One region of the Virgibacillus halodenitrificans genome, then DNA from elsewhere that is predicted to be linked to it. Evidence: riboswitches for the same ligand, from Rfam matches in the RefSeq annotation. Region 1 holds a riboswitch; each other region holds the start of a gene.

What was found. A riboswitch is a leader RNA that binds a small molecule or an ion and turns the genes downstream of it on or off. The one in region 1 is predicted to bind S-adenosylmethionine.
Region 2: another riboswitch for S-adenosylmethionine. It lies ahead of BME96_RS03850 (homocysteine S-methyltransferase family protein); the one in region 1 lies ahead of BME96_RS06400 (sodium:solute symporter family protein).
Region 3: another riboswitch for S-adenosylmethionine. It lies ahead of BME96_RS12835 (methionine ABC transporter ATP-binding protein); the one in region 1 lies ahead of BME96_RS06400 (sodium:solute symporter family protein).

What each region holds. Positions count from the first base shown of each region.
Region 1 covers NZ_CP017962.1:1,215,488-1,217,740, reverse strand. Annotated here, with positions in the region: gene BME96_RS06400 (sodium:solute symporter family protein) at 1-840, opposite strand, end outside; SAM riboswitch class I at 985-1,091, opposite strand; gene BME96_RS06395 (hypothetical protein) at 1,404-2,051, opposite strand; gene BME96_RS06390 (hypothetical protein) at 2,180-2,253, opposite strand, start outside.
Region 2 covers NZ_CP017962.1:743,032-745,284, reverse strand. Annotated here, with positions in the region: gene BME96_RS03855 (CBS domain-containing protein) at 8-706, opposite strand; SAM riboswitch class I at 909-1,014, shown strand; gene BME96_RS03850 (homocysteine S-methyltransferase family protein) at 1,102-2,151, shown strand; gene BME96_RS03845 (cyclase family protein) at 2,180-2,253, shown strand, end outside.
Region 3 covers NZ_CP017962.1:2,455,005-2,457,257, reverse strand. Annotated here, with positions in the region: gene BME96_RS12845 (toprim domain-containing protein) at 1-139, shown strand, start outside; gene BME96_RS12840 (thioredoxin family protein) at 151-465, shown strand; SAM riboswitch class I at 538-648, shown strand; gene BME96_RS12835 (methionine ABC transporter ATP-binding protein) at 821-1,855, shown strand; gene BME96_RS12830 (methionine ABC transporter permease) at 1,845-2,253, shown strand, end outside.

The sequences.
Region 1 (2,253 bases):
AACTCCAAACAGAATGCCACAAATAATAAAGGGAACCGCTAAGACGCCAGCAATCATTAATCCTTTTTGACCCTCTTCAGGCTCTTTGCATGAGAGCGCCATTTGAAAGGCTGCCTGAGCCAGAATGACATTTACCAGAAAGGTACCAAACCAAGCGACAATCACCTGTAAACCAACACTATCAAACGCAAACATTGACGGAGACTCTACCATTAGCGTTTTTAATCCTTCGATTCCCGGGTTGATAAAAAAAGCCACAATACCAACAATAAACATGAGAAAAAATAACACGCCATTCATTGTTTGCGTAAAAGCAATGGACCACATCCCTCCTCCCTGTAGATATACAAACAACAGGATGGCAGTAAATGCTACAGACCATGTCAGCGAGATGCCTGTGAATACGTGCATAGCTGACGCGAAAGCAATCGCTGTCGCCACAGACCACATCGGAAAGGCAAAAGCAGTAATAGCACCTGCCATTCCTCTCGCTGCCCTGCCATATTTATCACCGATTAGTCCGGAAATCGTAATTAGCATTTTTTTACGGAAGGATCGAATTATTAATAAAGCAATAATAACGATTTGGACAATTTCAGCCACCCCATACCATATTGCTGAAACGCCATTTAAATAGGATAACTCCAAAATAGAAATATACGTAGATCCGGAAAATAACCCTGTAATACAAAATGCCACAATCCACTTATTGAAAGTTCTCCCACCAACAAAGTAGCTATCTTGTCGGTTTACTCGCCTTTTTGCTAACTGACCTGCAATTATTAGTACAAAGGTATATCCAACTGCAAAGATAATCATCCAATATCCATATGATGACATATAAACTACCCCTCTTTTTAAAAATTTTATAAATCAGATCGAATTACTTTGTTTAACGTTTAAAAAGCCTCCAAACTTTTTTAATTTAAAATAGAAAAACCCTCTTCCAAAATAAGAAGAGGGCTGTACGATCATAGCATCCTCTTCTTATCTCTCAGACAAATACTTGTCTGTTGGATTTGGCACAGTACTCTACAGAGCCTGTTGCCGAGGTTTCGCAGGGCCAATCCCTCCACCTCTCTTGATAAGAAGTTGCATTTAATTTATTAAATTATTTATCAATTTACATTATTCCAACACAAAAGTCAATACATTTTTACAGTATTGGGAGAAAAGGATTAATAACAACAAAAATCAAAAATAATGCCACGGTGATATGTACACATCCTAAAACTTTTTCTTTATAGCATAAATAGTGAATCCCAAACAGAAAAAACATGACAGATAAAAATGAAAAAATCACATTGATTGGGATAGAAATTGCATCATAAAGAAATAATAAAAAGTGAAAATCAGCATGAAGAGAGCGATTCCTGTATTTAACTTACTTAGTGTACTTCTACTCATAAGATCCGTTCATCTTTTCCATCAATAAGCCTAAAATGAAGGGCGAAAGATGAACCTTCCGAGATATGGTTTTGCACTCCAGTAATATCAATAATTTCTTTTAGATGTATTGCTCTTTTCTCGTTTGCTTCCAATGCTAACATGTGTGGGCCTGCCTCATTTATTAGCGACTCCATGCGCGTTTCATCAATGAAGGAATCGATCAGTTGAACTTCGAAGGTCACTGGTTCATTTCTCCGGTTTTGAAGCGTAAAATGACATTCGCCCTCTAACTGGGATTCATTTATTGAATTAAAATCACATTCCCCCTCATCTTCCTTTGAAACAGCAAAGATACCTTCTGCAAGTGTCTCTTGATATACTTTGATAAGTATTGGTGGCAAAAAACTGTATAAGAATATCACAATAATCAGTGATCGAAGACGGAATTTTCTTAAACCGAACATCAGCAATACCATTGCGACAACAAATAAAAATGAACCAATGACACCAGCTTTTATATAACCATCATGGTCCATAATGGGAATGGACATAAAAATAGTAGTAGCATGTAGCAAGGGATCATCAGGAAATGGAAAGAATAACCACATACAAATAATAAACAGAATAATAGCGCCAATAACTGTAAACTTGCTTCTTATCACAAAATTCCCTCCTCTCACCCACTCTATATATTTTTTAGAAATAAATGTACGCTTCTTTAATGCTTAGGAGTTCAACACGAGCTTTTTCAGCTTTTGTTTTGGTATTTACCTACGTTCTATTTCTACTTTCAGTTAGCTTGGTTGCTTATGCCTTGGACTACTTCAATCACACAGCCGCCCTTGGTATCGCTTCCCTCAAGTC
Region 2 (2,253 bases), 470 kb from region 1:
TTCAGATTTATGGAATTTCAAGAATATCAGAGGTAGTGATAATCCCTGCTAGTTTTTCTCCCTGCGATCCATTTCTAGTTATTAACAAAGCTTCAAGCCGTTTTCCCTTTGATGCATATTCCTTGTAGAGTTCAACTGCTGCATAGATGGAGGTTGAAGCTGAAATAAATAGCACATTATCTTTTTCTTCGAATGGGAGCACATCCTTCAATAAAATATCGTTGAAAGAGAAACTACCCTCTCCATTATTTTCTGCAAGCCAATTTGTAATTCCTTTCTGTGTAAGTAAACCCATAAACGTTTGATTAGCGTAGACAGGAAATTTGGTATGCCCTTTCTCATGAATGGTGTGTAACATATCTGCTAAAGAATCCTGTTCATCAAAATAATGTACTTTCTTGTTGAATAAGGGAATAACTTTTTTAGGATGTGCAAGCTCTTCTTGGATTGTTTCAATTTTATCAACGATCGAATCATGTGGTTCTGCTATTGCATGTGTAAGCTCCACTTTATTATGTACAATTGCGTTTCGCAGTTCAGCAAATTCCAATAGGTCCTCGCTGTAACGTTTTACCAAAGAATTGGAATTCCTCAGTATTTTAACCATTTTAGAAAATCCTAAATCTTTTTTGTTAATCATCATGGACCTTAACTCTTTTTCAATTCGGTTAAATGCTGTTAAAAATTTCTCTGAGTTTTTGAACATTCGATAATCTCCTGCTTATTAATTTAGTATTCCTAGTATTATTTTAAACTATTATGCGGATGCATGAAAGAAACTAATATATATACTAGGATTCTGTTAATTAAATATCGTTTAGTGAAAGATATGAATTTTCAATTATCCACTTGACAATCCATTCTTGCTCCTGTATGTTATTACTTAATATCAAATTGAATAGTTAGAATTCTTATCCAGAGAGGTGGAGGGACTGGCCCTTTGAAGCCTCGGCAACAGACTTAGCAAAGTACTGTGCCAATTCCAGAAGCATATTACATGCTTGAAGATAAGAGGAGAAACAATATTTTGGTGACAACAGCCTCTTCTTATTTTTAGAAGGGGCTTTTTCTGTTCACACAATAAAAAGAGGAGGAAACAAAATGAAAAGAAGTTTAGAACAACGTCTACAAGATGGGACAGTCATTGCTGGTGAAGGTTACTTATTTGAACTGGAAAGAAGAGGGTATTTACAGGCTGGCTCTTTTGTTCCGGAAGTCGCATTGGATCATCCAGAAGCTTTAAAACAAGCTTACCGCGACTATATGAATGCAGGTTCTGACATTGTCTTGGCATTTACATACAATGCCCACCGAGAAAAGATGCGAATTATCGGTAAGGAAGATTTACTGGAACCATTAAACAGAAATGCAATCCGTCTTGCTAAAGAAGTAGCCAAGGAGCATCCAATCGAAGAAGCGCTGGTAGCAGGAAATATCTCCAATACAAACTTATTTGACCCGAATGACCTTGAATCAAAAGAAAAAGTTATGGAAATTTTTGCAGAGATGGTCCAATGGTGTAAAGAAGAAGGTGTAGATTTCGTTAATGGGGAAACTTTCTACTATTATGAAGAAGCTCTGATTGCTTTAGAGGAAATTAAAAAGCAAGGCTTGCCTGCTGTTATTACATTCGGTTTAATGGGCGAAAACATTCTCCGTGATGGGTATACCGTAGAAGAAGCATGTCGACTCCTTTCCGAAAAAGGAGCATTGGTTGTGGGAATGAACTGTTTCCGTGGGCCACACACTATGCAACCATATATAGTTGATATCAGAAAAAATGTAGATGGCTATGTTGGAGCATTGCCAATTCCATACCGTACTTCAGAAGAACATCCAACCTTTTTTAATTTGCCAGATGGGGGCTGTAGCTGTCATTTGCCTTTAGAGACCACATTCCCAACAGCTTTAGATCCACTTTATCATAACCGTTATGAGTTGGCGGAATGGGCGAAGGAAGCTAACGATCTGGGTGTTAATTATATTGGCTTATGTTGTGGTGCATCTCCGGCAATGCTTCGAGCTGTTGCAGAAGCAGTCGGTGTTGAAACCATTAACTCCAAATATTCACCTGATATGGAAAAGCACTTTTTGTTTGGCAAAGATAAAACATTAAAGCAGCATAATTTAAGTTATCGTTTAAAAGCATAATAAACTTTCAATTAAAGAGGTGATTGTAATGACAAATGAGTTAGTACACCAAGAAAAAAACGAATTATTGCAAGCAATTGATTTATTGAAACAAAAGCAATG
Region 3 (2,253 bases), 1.2 Mb from region 1:
ACTAGCGCGAGAACTACCTCACGCCGAGCACATTTATGTAAGTAGTGAATATCGTGAAGTTGCTACAACCCCGGAACATATTTTGGCAGCAGCTTTGTTAAATAAACGGATAGCTGTAAACCCAATGTTCCTTCTTTAGAAGGTGATTTTTTGCAGGAAATTAAGACAGATCAATTAGAGCAGTCTGAGTATTTACTTTATATTTATACCCCCTTTTGCGGTACCTGCTCAGTAGCCAAAGGGATGCTTGAAAAGATTGAAACTGTTCATAAGGAAAACCTTTTTCTTACTATGAATGCTTCTTTACACCCTGAATTCATGCTTGAAAATGAGGTGGAGAGTGTACCTTGCTTATTAATTAAGCAAAAAAATGAAATTAAAGAAAAAGTGTATGCATTTAAGTCAATCGGTAATCTTTACACGTATCTATTGGAATATAAACCAGAATTGTTCTTATCGAGTTGATTATATAAACGATTGACAATATGTCAGGCGCATGATACTATTTGTCTATTAAATTTAAACTTAATAACGTGACTCTTATCTAGAGCGGTGGAGGGACTGGCCCTGTGAAACCGCGGCAACCTTCAAACATTTCTGTTTGAAAGGTGCTAACTCCAGCAAAGTGAAAGCTTTGGAAGATGAGAGAACGAAATGACAATAACTAACGTCTTTCTGTTCTCTTGCAGAAAGACGTTTTTAATTTTGTAGGTGTATAAATTATAAAGCTTTTACAATTATTCTGAGCCCCCTTATTTTGATGTAGAAACAATCTTTTAGGGTAAAATAGGCTTGTTGTAGTTTATGAGGAGGATTAAGCGTGATTTCGATAAAGGGTTTAAGCAAAATTTTTAACACAGATGCACATAATCAAGTGACAGCAGTTGATAATATAACCCTGACCATTAATGAAGGTGATATTTTTGGATTTATTGGTTATAGTGGAGCGGGAAAAAGTACATTTGTACGCTTGTTGAATCGCTTGGAAGAACCAACGGGAGGCCAAATAACAATTAATAACCAGGAAATTAGTTCCTTGAAAACAAAAGGACTTCGATTAGCTCGTCAGGAAATTGGGATGATATTTCAACATTTTAATCTATTATGGTCTCGAACGGTAAAAGAGAATATTACGTTTCCTTTAGAAATTTCAGGTGTGCCTAAAACTGAGCGAGATGACAGAGTACAGGAATTAATTAATTTGGTTGGTTTAGCAGGTAAAGAAAATGCATATCCTTCTCAACTAAGCGGAGGACAGAAACAGCGTGTAGGTATAGCCCGGGCATTGGCAAACAAACCAAAAGTTTTGCTTTGTGATGAAGCTACATCTGCTCTGGACCCTGAAACTACAAATTCAATTCTGGATTTATTAGTGGACATTAATAATAAACTTGGCTTGACCATTATCTTGATAACTCACGAGATGCATGTTATACGCAAAATTTGTAATCGAGTTGCTGTAATGGAGAGTGGCAAGATTGTGGAGCAAGGAAACGTCCTAGATGTCTTTTTAAAACCAAAACAAGAAGTTACACGTAAATTTGTAGAACAGGTAATGGGTAGTAATGAAGAGGAAGAAGACTTACAGCAACTTATCCAGTCATACAAACACGGAACAATTATACGATTGCATTTTGTTGGAGAAACTACTAACCAAGCCCTGATCAGTCAAGTTGCTAAAAAATTTAATGTAGACATTAATATATTACAGGGTAAAATCACACAGACACAGGCAGGGGCTTATGGTTCACTATTTGTACAAATGGATGGTGACCAGACTGAAATAAAACAAGCTATTCAGTATATCGAAAAAGAAACCTCTGTAGAATTGGAGGTTGTACAGCATGTTAACTGATTTATTCCCAAATATTAATTTGGAAGATTTTTGGGTCGCCACTTATGAAACTTTTTATATGACAATCATTGCTTTAATTGGGACGTTTATTCTTGGTATATTACTTGGGTTACTTTTATATCTAACAACAAAAAATGGAATATGGCAAAATAAGTTTGTGCACTTTGTTGTAGCTGCGTTTGTAAATATATTTAGAGCTATCCCTTTCATTATTCTTATACTATTGTTATTTCCATTCACTAATTTTCTCATGGGTACGATCCGTGGACCAAATGGCGCATTGCCTGCCTTAATTATTGGAGCAGCTCCTTTTTACGGAAGATTAGTAGAAATTGCATTGAGAGAAGTAGATAAAGGTGTTGTGGAAGCAGCCAAAGCAATGGGAGCTAAAACTAGCA